Regions from separate parts of the Citrobacter sp. CFNIH10 genome, predicted to be linked through region 1. Evidence: riboswitches for the same ligand, from Rfam matches in the RefSeq annotation. Region 1 holds a riboswitch; each other region holds the start of a gene.
What was found. Region 1 has a riboswitch for cobalamin ahead of C2U53_RS25995 (cobyrinate a,c-diamide synthase). Riboswitches for the same ligand answer to the same signal wherever they lie in the genome.

Region 1 (5,655 bases):
CAGGGGTCGAAATCGTCATCACCTCAATCCTGATGGGGCTGATTATGGCGCTGACCGACGATGGTAACGGTGTGCCTAAAGGGGCACTGGCGCCACTGCTGATCGGTATTCTGGTGGCGGTAATTGGTGCATCCACAGGCCCATTAACCGGCTTTGCCATGAACCCGGCGCGTGATTTTGGTCCTAAGCTGTTCGCCTGGATGGCAGGTTGGGGAGATATTGCGATGACTGGTGGACGCGATATTCCGTACTTTATTGTGCCGATTATTGCGCCATTGATTGGTGCGTGTGCGGGCGCGGCTATCTATAAGTACCTTATCGGTAAAAATTTGCCCTGTAATACGTGTAAAATCGAAGAGACGGACGCGTAATTTTGGCTGGCGTGGCTAATATCACGTCTTTAATTTCTTTTTCGTGATCTGCTTTCACGAACTGACTAAAAAGTCTCCCCACCCAGGGAGACTTTTGTTATTGTCCCTTGTACTTTCTGTCATTTACATACAAGGATGGGGATGATAAGAAGTAAATGTAAAATTTATGTTTTCATTATAACAATGGATTAACTGAGGGATTTTATCATGATTTCTGCGAGCACCCTGAACTCAGAACTCATTAATAAAATCGCACAGGATTTTGCGCAAGCGACCAGCCTGGCTGTTGTGGTTGTCAATATTCACGGTGATGAGATTTCTGAGCTGTTTAATTTCACACCTTTTTGCCAACTGATGCGTCAGCATCCGCAACACAGTACCCGGTGTCGTATGAGCGATCGCTGTGGGGGACTGGAAGCGTCAAAATCGGATCAACCCTGTATCTATCGCTGCCATGCCGGGCTTACCGATTTCTCTATTCCTCTCGTGATCGCAGGCCATCTTGTTGGATTCGTTCTGTGCGGCCAGGTGCGTTTACGTAACGATGATGGTGCCGATCTGCTCGATATCATGAAGGTTGACGATCGCTGGCAGGCCGATCCTGAACTGCTCAATGAGTTCAGTAATGTCCCGGAAATGGACTATTCTCGCGTGATGGCCTCGGCGGATCTGCTCAAACTCATTGTTGAAAACTGCCTCAAGAAGCAACTCAATTTCGTGGTGATCAAAGACAGCACGCAACCTGCTGAGCCTTCACGCCCGACCCGCGCCGCCAGCCCTCATGACAGCAAAATGAAAAAAGCGTTACGCTATATTGATGCCCACTTGTCAGACGATCTTCGCCTTGAAGATGTGGCCTCGCACGTATATCTGAGTCCATACTACTTCAGCAAACTGTTCAAAAAATATCAGGGCATTGGCTTTAACGCGTGGGTCAATCAACAGCGCATGGCCAGTGCCAGAGAGCTGCTTTGTCACAGTGACTGGAGCATTGCCAGTATTGCCCGCAATTTAGGTTTTTCGCAAACCAGCTATTTTTGCAAAGTGTTCCGTCAGACTTATCAGGTTACGCCGCAGGCCTATCGGCAAAAAATAAATGAAAACTTGCCTGCTGAATCGGCATAAATAGCAATATTTTGCTATTGCCGATTTTTGATATTCCCGCGTAATCCGGTCATTTATAATGGTTAAGTGTTTTTAGTACAGCAATAAATTGTCATAGCGCAATAAAATATCGCTCTTTACGGAATAAACTTCACCAGTTTTTATTTCTGTGATGAGATACAGTGTCATTGTTAAGAGGTTTCATTATTCTCTTGCACGACATTTCATTCAGAATCGTTTTATTGCGGCGTTTTTTGTTGATAAAAAATGCGTAACGAATAAGTAACGAAAAGTATTGCTGTGATGAGGAGAATTCATTCTGTTCATCATTTAAGCCGACAGGTTTGACACATTTGTGTCTGGGAAGGGGGTGAAAATCCCCCGCAGCCCCCGCTGCTGTGATGCTGACAACCCCGTGAAGACCACTGATCGCAAGATTGGGAAGGACGGGCGAGGACGACGCTAAGCCAGAAGACCTGCCTGTCGGATACTACCAACAACTTCGGTGGGAAGTGGGTTGCTCAGATGCGTACAGTCGGAAGACTGGGTGTCAGTACATCCCTACCACCCTGAACAGGATCAGGGTCATGGCGGCAAAGCAGTACGCGTTTGTTCTGGCAGGTACCGGTAGCGGCTGTGGTAAAACCACAGTGACGCTGGGCTTGCTGAACGTGATGAAACAACGTGGTTTACGCGTCCAGCCCTGCAAAGTCGGCCCTGATTACCTTGACACCGCCTGGCATACGGCCATCAGCGGTACCGCCTCCCGCAACCTCGACAGTTTTATGCTCCCCGAGCCGGTGCTTAATGCGCTGTTCCGCGAACAGATGCAGGATGCAGATATTGCAGTGATCGAAGGGGTGATGGGGCTGTACGACGGTTACGGTACAGATCCTGATTATTGCAGTACCGCCGCGATGGCCAAGCAGTTGGGCTGTCCGGTCATTCTGCTGGTTGACGGGAAAGCCGTTTCTACTTCCATTGCCGCCACGGTGATGGGCTTCCAGCATTTCGACCCGACGCTGAACATTGCCGGCGTCATCGTTAACCGCGTCAACAGTGAGTCCCATTTCCAGTTGCTGAAAACCGCTATCGAGCACTACTGCGCTGTGCCGGTGCTGGGTTACGTCCCGCGCGTTGACGGCGTCGCGCTACCCGAACGGCATCTGGGATTGGTGACCGCGCGTGAGTCCGTCGTCAATCAACAATCGTGGCAGGATTTCGCCGCCCGGCTGGAAAGTACACTGGATATCGATCGGTTGCTGGCGTTAAGCCATCTTCAGGCATTGCCGCCAGGCGAATGGCCTGAACGTCCTGCGCCCAACGCCGGAGAAGGACTGACGCTGGCGATGGCTGATGATGAGGCCTTTAATTTTTATTATCCCGATAACGTGGCGCTGCTGGCGCGTACCGGCGTCAACATTGTGCGCTTCAGCCCGCTCCACGATCGCGAATTACCCGATTGTCAAATGGTCTGGCTGGGCGGCGGTTATCCGGAACTGCACGCGTCCGCGCTGGCGGCCAATACTACTATGCTGACAAGCCTGCGCGAGGCGCATCAGCGCGGTGTCGCCATTTATGCCGAATGCGGCGGATTAATGTACCTCGGCAGCCTGCTGGAAGATGCCGACGGGGTTGAGCATCGCATGGCCGATATCCTTCCCGGTCGCAGCAAAATGGGTAAACGGCTAACCCGCTTTGGCTATTGTGAAGCGCAGGCTTTGCAGCCCACGCTGCTGGCCGCGGAAGGCGATGTGCTGCGCGGTCATGAATTCCATTACTCCGATTTTTCCCCTGAAACCCCCGCTGTGCTGGCTTGCCGTAAAGTCCGTGACGGTCAGACGGTGCAGGCGTGGTCCGGTGGCTGGCGAACGGGCAACACCTTCGCCAGCTACCTGCACGTTCACTTTGCTCAGCGTCCATTAATGCTTAATCACTGGCTGAATGCCGCGCGGGAGGCGTTATGACGCTACTGGCATGGTGTGTGGCCTGGCTTCTCGATGTCGTGATTGGCGACCCACCAGACTGGCCGCATCCGGTGCGCTGGATAGGCAATCTGATCACTGCCGTGCAGCGGATTATTCGCCGCTACTGCCACAGCGACCGGGCGTTACGCATTGGTGGTGGGGTGATGTGGCTGGTGGTTGTCGGCTTGACGTGGGCGGTTGCCTGGGGCGTGTTGCACCTGGCGGCGTGGATTCATCCTTGGCTCGGTTGGGTCGTTGAAGTCTGGATGATTTTCACCGTGCTGGCGGGGCGCTGTCTGGCAACGGCGGCGCAAGAGGTTGAGCGCCCGCTGCGCGAAGGTAACCTTGCACAAAGCCGCGAAAAGCTCTCGTGGATTGTGGGGCGCGACACATCGCAACTTCAGCCAGAACAGATCAACCGGGCGGTCGTGGAAACCGTGGCGGAGAATACGGTTGACGGCATTATCGCGCCGCTGTTCTTCCTCTTAATTGGCGGCGCGCCGCTGGCTATGGCCTACAAAGCGGTGAATACCCTGGATTCCATGGTGGGTTATAAACACGAAAAATACCGGGCGATTGGCATGGTCAGCGCTCGCCTGGACGACGTCGCGAACTACATTCCTGCACGGCTGAGCTGGCTGCTGCTGAGCGCGGCAGCGGTGCTGTGCCGTCGTGACGGCGTCCGGGCGCTCTGTGTGGGCTGGCGGGATCGCTATAACCACAGCAGCCCGAACTGTGCCTGGGCGGAGGCTTCCGTTGCCGGTGCGTTGGGCATTCGACTGGGCGGCCCGAATGATTACTTTGGCGAGCGCGTTGAAAAACCGTGGATCGGCGACGCGCAGCGCACTATTTCCGTAGATGACATTTCCCAAACGATTCGACTGATGTGGGTTGCCTCAACGCTGGCTCTGGTGCTGTTCCTTGTGACGCGCTGGCTGGTAGTGGGTGTGGCCTGAGGATAAATGACAATGCAATACATCCAGCAACCCCAGGCGATTGAAGCCAAAAGTTTTGACATCATTGGCGAGATCATTCATGAAACGCGCCCGGAGTACCAGTTTGCCAGTCCGCTACATGAAGCCATCATCAAACGGGTGATTCATACCACCGCTGACTTCGACTGGCTGGATATTCTCTGGTTTTCGGATGATGCGCTGGAACAACTTTGTGCAGCGCTAAGTCGCCCATCGGTTATCTATACCGACACCACCATGGCGCTTTCGGGGATCAATAAAACCCTGCTGGCGAAGACGGGGGGCGAGTGTCGCTGCTATATCAGCGATCCGCGCGTGGTAGCGCAAGCGAAAGCGCAGGGTATCACTCGCTCAATGGCGGCTGTCGACATTGCCGTGACGGAAGAAGGCGAAAAAGTGTTTGTCTTTGGCAACGCGCCCACTGCGCTGTTTCGCCTGTTGGAAAAAGATGTAGCGGTAAGCGGCGTGGTGGGCGTGCCGGTGGGATTTGTCGGCGCGGCGGAATCCAAAGAGGCGCTGACGCACAGTCAGTTGCCCGCCATTGCCGCCCTCGGACGCAAAGGCGGCAGTAACGTTGCGGCGGCGATCGTGAACGCCATGCTGTATTACATGCAGGGGGCGCGATGAGCGATCAGACTTTCGACGCGCCCGTCTGGCATAACGGCAAAGCGCTGCGCAAAGGTTATACCACTGGATCGTGCGCCACGGCGGCGGCAAAAGTCGCCGCGCTGATGGTGTTGCGTCAGCATCTGATCCATCAGGTATCGATTGTCACACCTTCCGGCGTCACTCTGTGTCTGAACGTGGAATCTCCACACATTGAAGGACAGCAGGCTATTGCCGCGATCCGTAAAGATGGTGGCGATGATGTCGACGCCACCCACGGGATGTTGATTTTCGCCCGCGTCACGCTGAATGACAGCGGTGAAATTGTCCTGTCCGGGGGCGAAGGCGTCGGCACCGTCACCCGCAAAGGCATTGGTTTGCCTGTCGGCAGCGCGGCAATTAATCGCACCCCGCGCCACACCATTGAGTCCGCCGTGCGTGAGGCGATAGGTCCGGTACGCGGGGCGGAAATCGAAATTTTTGCCCCGGAAGGCGAAGAACGAGCGCAAAAAACCTACAACTCGCGTCTCGGTATTCTTGGCGGAATTTCCATTATTGGCACCACCGGTATTGTGACCCCCATGTCCGAAGAGAGCTGGAAGCGGTCGTTATCGCTGGAGCTGGAAATCAAAC
Region 2 (5,655 bases), 2.4 Mb from region 1:
CGGAGAACCCCGCTGACCCGGCGGCTTGCGTGCCGTTGTTCCGTGTCAGTGGAGGCGCATTATAGGGAGTTATTTCGGGCTGACAAGGGGAAATTTAAAATAATTTTCCGAGTGCGTAATATTTACCCAAAACAGCGTTAAACCGTCAGTTTTTCGAGCGATTCAAAGCCATAGCGCTGCAAAACGGGCAATAATTGCTCAGTTTCTGGCGTCATCGCCATGCAATAGGCAATGTTGGCATCTGCTGATTTCGCATCCGGCGCTTCATGTTCCAGTAGCCAGGCAGTACGTCGTGCAATGGCCGCCCCGGAATCGACCAGTCGCGTTCCTTCAGGCAGAACCTGTAAGAGTTCTTCCTGCAACAGGGGAAAGTGGGTGCAGCCAAGTACCACGGTATCAGGCGGCTCCGGCATCCGCAGCCATGGGCGCAGGATCCGTTGTAGTTCTTCCAGCGGCACGGGCTCGCCGTGCAACTTCGCTTCCGCCAGTTCCACCAGCTCTGCGGACCCCAGCATGGCTATCTGGCACTCATTGGCAAAGCGCGCGATCAGTTCATGCGTATAAGGGCGCTTCACCGTCCCGCGCGTGGCCAGAAGCCCGACAACCCCGTTCGCCGTCAGACGCGCCGCCGGTTTGATCGCCGGTACCACGCCCACAACCGGGAAAGCGAACTTCTCACGTAAGGCAGGAAGAGAGACCGTGCTGGCCGTGTTACAGGCGATAACGGCCAGAGAAAGAGGATAACGCTGCTGTACCGCCGTCACGATCTCAACAACGCGCTCAACGATAAATGCCTCGCTCTTCTCCCCATAAGGAAAAGCCACGTTATCGAAAGCATAGATATAGTGGAGATCCGGCAGGAGATGCCGAATCTCATCATAGACCGACAACCCACCGACACCGGAATCAAATACCAGCACGGTGGGGCGTGGATCAGAAGGTGTAGCTGCCAGACAAGGTGTATTCCCGTCCTGCAGTTTGGTAGCCATAAACTGTCTCGTAATCTTTATCGAACAGGTTGGCTATTTTACCACGAACTGTGAGATGTGAGGTGACTGGATATGAAAGTCCGAGGTCCCACACGCTCAGCCCGCCCATTTTCACCTTCCGGGAATTGTCGTAGTCGTAATCGTAACGCTCGCCAATATACTGATAGGTCACATCCCAGCCCAGATCGTAGACCTGTCCGCTGAGCTCGTACTTCACCTGCTGTTTAGCGCGACGATAAAGCGGCTGATCGGTTTCATCATCACGCGGATCAACATACTGCAACGTTAAGCGATGATCGACCGGCCCGGTCGTCAGGTTCCCGGTCCATTCCAGGCCTTTGATGGTCGCGGATTTGACGTTGAAGTAGGTATTGTTGTTGTAGTCGATCAGGTTCTGAATTTTGTAGCGATAGGTCGACAGACGCCAGTCAAGCGGGCCGGTCAGCCCTTCTAATCCGGCTTCCCACTGCTTCGACTCTTCCGGCTTCAGGTTTGGGTTAGAGGCGATCCCAAAACGCTCCGCACCAAACTGTTGCCCCAGTGAAGGCGCAAGGAAGCCCGTGCCATAGGAAAGCGTCACTTTATAGTCATCAACAAACTGCCATCCCGCCGCTGTTTGCCAGGTACCATGCCAGCCGAACTGGTCGTCATGGTCTTCACGGCCCGACGCTTCCAGCGTCACGCTATCAATCTGCTGTTGCCCGGTGAGATAGAGGCCCGTGTTATCACGCTTATAGTTGTCTGTCCCATACTCGCCGAAGGACATCAGCTTTTCTTGTTTCCAGTCGACACCAGCACTGACAGCGCCGTGCCCGACAATAACGTTGTTGCCCCACTGGACGTAGCGCTGTTCCATATCATCAAGGCTATAACCTGTGGCATAGCGCCCATTCAGGCTGCTGTAGTTATAGTCCTTAATTCGCTGGTAGTTAGCGACCAGTTGTGACGAGTAGATTCCAGAATTGAAGCGCAGCCCCGTATCCCACGACTGAGTGTAATTCTGGTGCTCGTCGTTTCCGCCGTCATATCCCCAGTTCCCCTGGTCGTAATCGGCATTACTGGCATAGCCGTAGCCACGAAAGTAACCATCGAATTGATCGTTAAATTTGTGCTCAACGCCACCCCAGAAGAGTTTATTGCGATAACCATCGCGATCGCTGTCGCCGCTATAGCTGGAACGCGGCTGAACGTCGAAGCCTTTGGTGGTCTGATAAGCCCCGGCCGCGGTTACCACGGTATCGCCAAAACGCTGGCGGTACGTACCGTCATATTGCTGATAACCTTTTGACCCCACGCCAGCATTAATCTGCGAACGTTCCTCACCCGTCATAGTGATGATGTTCACTACGCCGCCAATCGCGCCAGAGCCATAAATGGCTGAGCGCGGGCCACGGATATACTCAATGCGCTGCACCAGCGACACCGGGATCTGGTCAATATCGGAATTATTCGTAATGCCCGGACGGGCGACCGGAATACCATCGACTAACACCAGAACGTGTTTCGCTTCGGTACCCCGCACAAACAGAGAAGAGCTTTGCCCCATGCCGCCATTCTGGGCGACATCCACGCCTGGCAGGCGGCGCATGACATCCAGAACGGTTCGGGACTGCCAGCGTTCGATATCCTCGCGGGTGACAATATCGGTCGGGGCCAGAACGGTATTAACAGGTTGTTGAAAACGGTTTGCTGTCACGACAAGCGTGTCAGGGGTGGCATCCTGTGCCCAACCCGAAAAAGCCGCGACGGAGAGCGCCGTCAGCAGCGATGTTTTTTTAATCATTGTAAAGCATCCACAATATAAGAAGGATGCCGCAGGTCCCACCGATAGTACGCGATGATGAAAACCAGTTGCGACGTTAGCCGGCAGGTCTTCGGGCTTGGAAGGTTATCCACGGATATAAGAGATGAAGACTTCCCACCCAACAGGCAGTGTCTGCTTACGCTCTCATCTCACCTTTCCTTACCGCTGCGCGTCAGCTCCAGATTTACACTGGATTCCCTATTAACTCACAGGACCGGCACACGGATGCTACAGTTTGTAACATCTTACTGTCCAGCGTGTTTGTTAAATATGAGAGATCATCAATGACTGGACATCTGTTGAGCAATCCCTACAATCCCCGCGTACTTTTATTTTTCAGGATACATCATGACCCCCGAACACCTTCCGACAGAACAGTATGACGCGCAGCTCGCCGAAAAAGTGGTGCGCTTGCAGAGTATGATGGCGCCCTTTTCTGACCTTGTCCCGGAAGTGTTTCGTTCGCCGGTCAGTCACTACCGTATGCGTGCTGAATTCCGCATCTGGCACGATGGCGATGACCTCTATCACATCATTTTTGACCAACAGAGCAAAAGCCGAATCCGCGTCGACAGCTTCCCTGCGGCGAGTGAACTGATTAACCAGTTGATGACCGCGATGATCGCAGGCGTGCGCGACAACCGCGTGTTGCGCCATAAACTGTTCCAGATTGATTACCTCACCACCATGAGTAATCAGGCAGTGGTTTCGCTGCTGTATCATAAAAAGCTGGACGACGAATGGCGTGAAGCCGCCGAAGCGCTCCGCGACGCCCTGCGTGCGCAGAACCTGAACGTGCATCTGATTGGCCGCGCGACAAAAACCAAAATCGAGCTGGATCAGGACTACATTGATGAACGTTTGCCAGTTGCGGGCAAAGAAATGATCTATCGCCAGGTTGAGAACAGCTTTACGCAGCCAAATGCGGCCATGAACATTCAGATGCTGGAGTGGGCGCTGGATGTCACTAAAGGCTCGAAAGGCGACCTGCTTGAACTGTACTGCGGTAACGGCAACTTTTCTTTAGCGCTGGCACGCAATTTTGACCGTGTGCTGGCCACCGAAATCGCCAAACCGTCTGTTGCCGCCGCGCAATACAACATTGCGGCGAATCAGATTGATAACGTGCAGATTATCCGCATGGCGGCGGAAGAGTTTACGCAGGCAATGAACGGCGTGCGCGAATTTAACCGCTTGCAGGGTATCGATCTGAAAAGCTATCAGTGCGAAACGATTTTTGTCGATCCGCCCCGCAGCGGCCTGGACAGCGAAACGGAGAAAATGGTACAGGCATATCCGCGCATTCTGTACATCTCCTGTAATCCGGAGACGCTGTGCAAGAACCTGGAAACGTTAAGCCAGACGCATGACGTATCACGTCTGGCGCTGTTTGATCAGTTTCCGTATACGCACCATATGGAGTGTGGGGTGTTGTTGACGGCGAAGTGAGTGTCATAACCGGATGATGACGCAAAGCGTCTCATCCGGCATCTCCTCTTTATTCCGACACTTCCTGCTTGCGATTACGCATTTTCACGCCGATCCAGAAGACCAGAATGACCGACAGCACCGCCGGGAAGAAGTTGGAACCGATATCCGGATATTCCGCGCGCACCACGGTGCTGTAAAGCAGAACGCCGAGAATAAAGCAGGCGGCAGCCAGACCCGGTAAACCCACAGGCATGGTGCGATTCAAATAACGTTGATGCAGACAGTACACCGTCAGCACCAACGAGATAATCGGAAATACAGAAAACGGCACGATGGAGCTAAACAGCGCCGCGAATGTGCCATTGATTGACAAGCCAGCGACCAGCGCCAGCAGCAGCGTACCTTTATCCTGAACTGACTGTTTCATTACTCTTCCTTCACGTTACCCGGAATGAGGGGCATCTTCTCTTGTTCACGGCGATACCAGTAATACGCACCTTTCGAAATCATGCGCAGTTGCAGTACCAGTCGCTCTTCTAACTGCCGACGCTGTTCCGCGCCCACGTCCAGCGCTTCGGCGCCTGCACTGAAGACAATCGTCACCATCGCTTCGGCTTGCGCTTCAGTAAACGCACGCGGCATATGGTTTTCGATTTCCAGATAGTCCGCAAGTTCCGCGATGAAGTGCTGAATTTCTCGCGCAACGGCAGCACGGAACGCCGCTGAGGTGCCAGAACGTTCACGCAATAATAAACGGAAGGCGTTGGGGTTGTTACCGATGAACTCCATAAATGTGGAGACCGAGGTGCGGATCACACTCCCGCCCTTGGCGATACGCTGACGAGCCTGGCGCATCAACTGACGCAACATCAGACCGCTTTCATCAACCATGGTCAGGCCGAGCTCATCAACATCACGGAAATGACGATAAAAGGAGGTTGGCGCAATGCCCGCTTCACGTGCGACTTCACGCAAACTGAGACTGGCGAAGCTACGCTCCGCGCTCAGTTGACTAAATGCGGCTTCTACCAGCGAACGCCGGGTTTTTTCTTTTTGCTGCGCTCTAACGCCCATCACGATGTCTGAATCCTTCCGTATGCCTTGTCCGGCACTATACCAGAGTTCAAAGTTAATCTGTTTGTTCAGCTTTGTGAATGATTGTTTACGCGCAGTTTGTGCTTCGGCTTCGCAAAAAAGCACAACGATAATTGGGTTATCCCGGCAATGATGTTACTATTCTGTTGCTTTTATGTATAAGAACAGGTAAGCCTTACCATGCCACATTCCTACGATTACGATGCCATAGTTATAGGTTCCGGCCCCGGCGGCGAAGGCGCTGCAATGGGTCTGGTTAAGCAAGGAGCTCGTGTTGCCGTTATCGAGCGTTATCACAACGTTGGCGGCGGTTGCACCCACTGGGGCACCATCCCG
Region 3 (5,655 bases), 420 kb from region 1:
CCTGATTGAGTACATCCCGGTCTCAGTTACCTTAGGTTTTACCTCAGGGATTGGTATCACCATTGGTACCATGCAAATCAAAGATTTCCTCGGTTTGCAGATGGCCCACGTTCCGGAACACTATCTGCAAAAAGTCGGCGCGCTATTTATGGCTCTGCCGAGCATTAACCTGGGCGATGCCGCCATCGGGGTGGTCACGCTGGGCACGCTGATGATGTGGCCGCGTTTGGGCATTCGCCTGCCGGGCCACCTGCCCGCCCTACTCGCCGGCTGTGCTGTCATGGGGATCGTCAACCTGCTGGGCGGCCACGTTGCCACCATTGGTTCTCAGTTCCACTATATTCTGGCCGACGGCTCACAGGGCAACGGGATACCGCAACTACTGCCGCAACTGGTGCTGCCGTGGAACCTGCCGGATTCTGATTTCACGTTGAGTTGGGATTCCCTGCGCGCCCTGCTTCCGGCGGCCTTCTCAATGGCCATGCTGGGGGCAATCGAGTCCCTGCTCTGCGCCGTGGTACTCGACGGAATGACCGGCACGAAACACAAAGCCAACAGCGAGCTGATTGGTCAGGGCCTGGGTAATATTGTCGCCCCCTTCTTTGGTGGGATTACCGCAACGGCGGCGATTGCCCGTTCGGCGGCAAACGTCCGCGCTGGCGCAACATCCCCTATTTCCGCCGTGATCCACGCGCTGCTGGTGATCATGGCGCTGCTGGCGCTGGCACCGCTGCTCTCATGGCTGCCGCTGTCGGCGATGGCGGCCCTGCTGCTGATGGTGGCCTGGAACATGAGTGAAGCGCACAAAGTTGTGGATTTGCTGCGTCATGCGCCCAAAGACGACATCATTGTGATGATGATGTGTATGTCACTGACAGTGCTGTTTGACATGGTCATTGCCATCAGCGTCGGGATTGTACTGGCCTCGTTACTGTTTATGCGCCGTATTGCACGCATGACGCGACTGGCAGCGGTTAACGTCGAGGTCCCCGATGATGTACTGGTGCTGCGCGTGATCGGCCCACTGTTCTTTGCAGCCGCTGAAGGATTGTTTACCGATCTGGAGTCACGCATCGAAGGAAAACGCATTGTCGTACTGAAATGGGACGCGGTACCGGTGCTGGACGCAGGTGGTCTGGATGCCTTCCAGCGCTTTGTGAAAAGATTGCCAGAAGGCTGCGAACTGCGCGTAAGTAACCTTGAGTTCCAGCCGCTGCGCACGATGGCGCGCGCTGGCATTAAGCCGATTCCGGGTCGTCTGGCCTTTTTCCCGAACCGCGACGCGGCGCTGGCTGATTTATAATCTTTTTGCGCTTACCGGTCTGTTCCTGTACAGGCCGGTAACATTTTCCGCTCTGTCCCCTGTTTTTCCCCTCCCGTGTTGTTATTATCAGCTTTCAGTTTCTGCAAATAAGAGTGACAACTCGTGATTTCATTTACGCTACGTGAAATGACCGGAGAAGATATTCCGGCGGTTCAGTTATTTCTGATTCAACATCTGAATGAATTTTTTGCGGCTGACAGACCTGCCCCTACTCCCGGGCAGGATGTTTTTAACCTGCAACAGCAGTATATTCAACAGCAGCGCAATGTATTGCTGTGCGCCTGGAGCGAAAAGCAGGAACTCATTGCGACCCTGGCCGTCTGCCAATATGACGACCGTATAGCCGAACTTCGCGGACGCTATATTTTGACAGAAACGGCAGAAATTTGTCGCTGCTATGTGGACAAACGTTACCGCAGAAAAGGTATTGGACGTCAGTTACTCGCTTTTGCTGAAACATTCTGCGAGCAGCAGCGGTACAACTTATTATACTTACATACCCATCATTTTTTACCGGGAGGTTATTCATTCTGGCGACGTAATCATTTTCAGGTTGTGATGGATATGCACGATGACTGGCAATTAGTGCATATGGAGAGATCACGTAAATCACGCATGAATAAGAATATTACTTGATCAATGTCAATCAATTCTCATTTAGCTTTTCATTATTACATTTCGACATCCGCAATTTCATCCTCAAAAAAAAACATAACACATTGATACACAACAACTAAAATTTATCCCACTCAATAAAATTCGTCTTTCCCCTTGCGATTGATCTTGTTAACAAATGCCGATACAGTCTTTTTCGACAGTATTTCATTGCACCAACATTGTAATGAATAGGAACATGGTGCGGATTATTGCAATCCCATTCCATGACTGCCCCCGCAACTGTAGGCGGATGCAGAATATCCTCGTGCAGCATATTTTGTTGCAGGTCACTGTAAAGCGAATCTTTATGGGAAGGCCGATATTCTGATTACCGTGAGTCAGGAGACCTGCTGTCAAATTTATACCCCATTGAGTGGACGGGATGGTCCATGTGATGAATTATTTGATACTAGGCACCGTGAAAGAGTGAATCAGATCCTTGACTGAACCGCTGACTTTCTTTATTTGCATAACGTCATGCATAAATTTCACGATGTCCTGTCATCTATCGTCATGAACTCTCCCGATATATGGAACGATATAATCCATGACCAGACGTTCAGATTCTGGCATGAACGGGATGATAATAATGCACGCTAATGTTACCTCTTTACCTTATAAAAAAATGCTTCTGGTTGTTGCTGGTGCCGCACTGTTTCTCACCTCAGGTCTTTCTCATGCAGCCAAAACGGAATATCCATTGACGATAAAAAACTGTGGTCGGGATATGACATTTCACGCAGCGCCAAAACGTGTTGCCACCGTAGGACAAAACAGCACTGAGATCCTGTATGCGCTGGGCCTGGCCGATCGCGTGGTAGGCACATCGCTGTGGTTCGGGCCCGTTCCCGACGCGTATAAGACGGCAAATGACAAGATTGCAGTTATTGCGCAGAACATCCCCAGCTTCGAAGGCATCATTGCCAAAAAACCGGATCTGGTCGCCAGCCAGTTCGAATGGCAGATCGGCCCTGCGGGCACGGTGGCGTCTTATGAACAGTTCAGCGAACTGAAAGTCCCGGTCTATACCGCACCGGCAGACTGCGCGAAAGATAACGAAGATGGCGGTGACGGCGTGCGCAAAGGCATGTTTGATATCGCAATGGTCTATCAGGAAGTGGCCGACTTAGCGAGGATCTTCGACGTTCAGGATAAGGGCGAAGAACTGATTGCCAGCCTCAAAGCACGTGAAACGGCAGCGAAGAACAAAATCGCCGGGATGGACAACAGTGTCTCTGCCGTTTTCTGGTTCTCCAGCGCCGACCTGCAATTGGATCCGTATGTCGCCGGGAAATTAGGGCCTGCTGCCTGGATTGCGCAGACCCTGGGTATCAAAAACATCATTGATTCCGCAGAGGAGTGGCCAACGGTCGGTTGGGAAACCATCGCCAAAGCCCAACCGACAGTGATTGTGCTGGGGGAAATGAGTCGTCGACGTTTCCCGGCCGATGACTGGCAGGTGAAAATGGATTATTTGAAATCCGACCCGGTCACCCAGCTGATCCCCGCCGTAAAAGCCGATCATTTACCCGTGATTGATGTACAGACCATGAATGCCGGAATCAGAACGATTGACGGTGTTGAAAAACTGGCTGACGCCCTGGTTGAGTATGGTTTAGCGCATCCTCAAGCCGCGCATTAACCCTCGTTTCGCGCCAGTTCCTGACGGGGCTGGCGCGTGTTGCGCACTCCGAAACGCAGGTGACTATGAGCGATTTACGCAGGCCACGTCACGCCGTTAGTCGGCTGGCAGTCAATGTTTGCGGCCACGCCCTCTGGGTTAGCGTGCTGATGTGTGGCGTCCTGCTGGCAGGGATCGCCATTGGCGAGACGTTTATTCCCTGGCAGCACGTATTCAACACGCTGGCAAACCATCTGTTTGATACCGATTATCCGGTTGATGCGCTGGATGCCGGGATCGTCTGGAACTATCGCCTGACCCGTGCGCTGGTCTCCGCCAGTTGTGGCGCCTGCCTGGCCGTGTCCGGCGTGGTTTTACAGTCGTTACTGCGCAATGCGCTTGCCGAGCCGTATCTGCTGGGCATTTCCGCAGGCGCATCAACCGGTGCGGTGCTGGTTGCGCTGACCGGACTGGGCGCCGGGATGATCAGCATGTCGTTCGGCGCATTTGTCGGTGCCCTGACTGCCTTTTTGTTTGTGGCCCTTCTGGCGGTAGCGGCAGGCGGCAGACAAGGCGGTGGGGTGACGACGCAAATCATTCTCGCCGGGATTGCCAGTTCCCAGTTATTCAATGCGCTGACCTCGCTGATCATCACCCGTTCAGCTAACGCGGAACAGGCACGCGGCATTATGTTCTGGTTACTCGGGAATCTGAGCGGCGTCCGCTGGCCGGATGTGGTGCTGGCGATCCCCACAGCGTTAGTTGGCGTTGCGATATGCTTCTGTTATGCCCGCCATCTGGATGCCTTCTCTTTTGGCGCGGAGTCCGCCGCCTCACTGGGGATTCCGGTAAAACGCACACGTGGCGTGCTGATTGCCGCCGTAACGGGTATGACGGCCATTATGGTCTCCATCGTCGGCGCAATTGGCTTTGTGGGACTGGTGATCCCTCACGCCGCCCGTCTGCTGGTAGGCAATCAGCACCATCGTTTGCTGCCTGTCAGCGCGCTGATCGGCGCCATTTTCCTGATCGTCGCCGATGTTATCTCCCGCACGCTTCTCCCCGGACAAGTTCTGCCTATCGGCGTTATTACGGCCCTGGTTGGTGCGCCCGCGTTTTCCATCATCCTGATCAGAGGAAACCCGACCAAATGACCGTCAATCCTGTACCGACTCTGGTTGCCACCCGCGATGCGATAATTCAGGCGAAAAGTCTGCACTGGCAGGTGAAAGGCAAAGTGATCGTCAATGACGTCTCACTCAGCGTGGCGCCGGGTGAGTTTGTCGGTATTATCGGCCCCAATGGTTCCGGGAAAACGTCGCTGATTTCATTGCTGGCCGGTCTGCTGAAGCCCACCGCCGGTCACATCCTGTTGCAGCAAAAAGCGCTGCATCGCTATTCACGTCGTCAACTGGCGCAGCAGGTCGCGCTGGTTGAGCAGCAGGCAGAAACCAGTGAGCGCCTGACCGCGATACAGGCCGTCTCGCTGGGGCGAACCCCGTGGCTGAGCCTACTGAATCCGTGGTCGGACAACGATGACGATATCGTCCAGACCATGCTGGAGAAAGTCGATCTTCAGCATCTTCGCCATCGCTGCTGGCACACCTTTTCCGGCGGCGAAAAACAACGCCTGCATATTGCCCGCGCGCTCGCTCAGCAGCCACAACTGCTACTGATGGACGAGCCCACTAATCACCTCGACATTCAACATCAGATTGGCCTTCTCAGTCTGGTGAAACGCGAAAAATTGACGGTTGTCGCCGCTCTCCACGATCTCAATCATGCTGCCATGTTCTGCGATCGCATCATCGTGATGAACGCCGGTCGTCTGGAAATGCAGGGCCGTCCCTGCACCATTTTCACCCGCGAGAATCTCCGCGCCTGGTTTGGCATTGACGCCATCGTCGAGCGCGATCGCCATGGTGCGAACTGTTTTATTCGTTATCAAAGACCTGAAGAAACCTAAGGAAGCCCCCCATGAACTCTCTGAAAAAGAGCCTGAACGTATTGTGTTTGCTGCTCCTCACCGCCTCTGCCTTCGCGCAAACCCACG

Region 2: it holds a riboswitch for cobalamin, as region 1 does, so the genes downstream of both, btuB (TonB-dependent vitamin B12 receptor BtuB) here and C2U53_RS25995 (cobyrinate a,c-diamide synthase) in region 1, are expected to answer to the same signal.
Region 3: it holds a riboswitch for cobalamin, as region 1 does, so the genes downstream of both, C2U53_RS23515 (ABC transporter substrate-binding protein) here and C2U53_RS25995 (cobyrinate a,c-diamide synthase) in region 1, are expected to answer to the same signal.

Annotation. Positions count from the first base shown of each region.
Region 1 is NZ_CP026216.1:4,489,110-4,494,764, reverse strand. Features, by position in the region: gene pduF (propanediol diffusion facilitator PduF) at 1-371, shown strand, start outside; gene pocR (regulatory protein PocR) at 579-1,496, shown strand; cobalamin riboswitch at 1,799-1,974, shown strand; gene C2U53_RS25995 (cobyrinate a,c-diamide synthase) at 2,063-3,442, shown strand; gene cbiB (adenosylcobinamide-phosphate synthase CbiB) at 3,439-4,398, shown strand; gene C2U53_RS25985 (cobalt-precorrin-8 methylmutase) at 4,411-5,043, shown strand; gene cbiD (cobalt-precorrin-5B (C(1))-methyltransferase CbiD) at 5,040-5,655, shown strand, end outside.
Region 2 is NZ_CP026216.1:1,610,766-1,616,420, reverse strand. Features, by position in the region: gene murI (glutamate racemase) at 138-989, opposite strand; gene btuB (TonB-dependent vitamin B12 receptor BtuB) at 934-2,772, opposite strand; cobalamin riboswitch at 2,837-3,027, opposite strand; gene trmA (tRNA (uridine(54)-C5)-methyltransferase TrmA) at 3,142-4,242, shown strand; gene C2U53_RS11170 (YijD family membrane protein) at 4,292-4,651, opposite strand; gene fabR (HTH-type transcriptional repressor FabR) at 4,651-5,301, opposite strand; gene sthA (Si-specific NAD(P)(+) transhydrogenase) at 5,500-5,655, shown strand, end outside.
Region 3 is NZ_CP026216.1:4,073,571-4,079,225, forward strand. Features, by position in the region: gene dauA (C4-dicarboxylic acid transporter DauA) at 1-1,303, shown strand, start outside; gene C2U53_RS23510 (N-acetyltransferase) at 1,451-1,960, shown strand; cobalamin riboswitch at 2,123-2,351, shown strand; gene C2U53_RS23515 (ABC transporter substrate-binding protein) at 2,571-3,623, shown strand; gene C2U53_RS23520 (iron ABC transporter permease) at 3,689-4,756, shown strand; gene C2U53_RS23525 (ABC transporter ATP-binding protein) at 4,753-5,568, shown strand; gene C2U53_RS23530 (pseudoazurin) at 5,580-5,655, shown strand, end outside.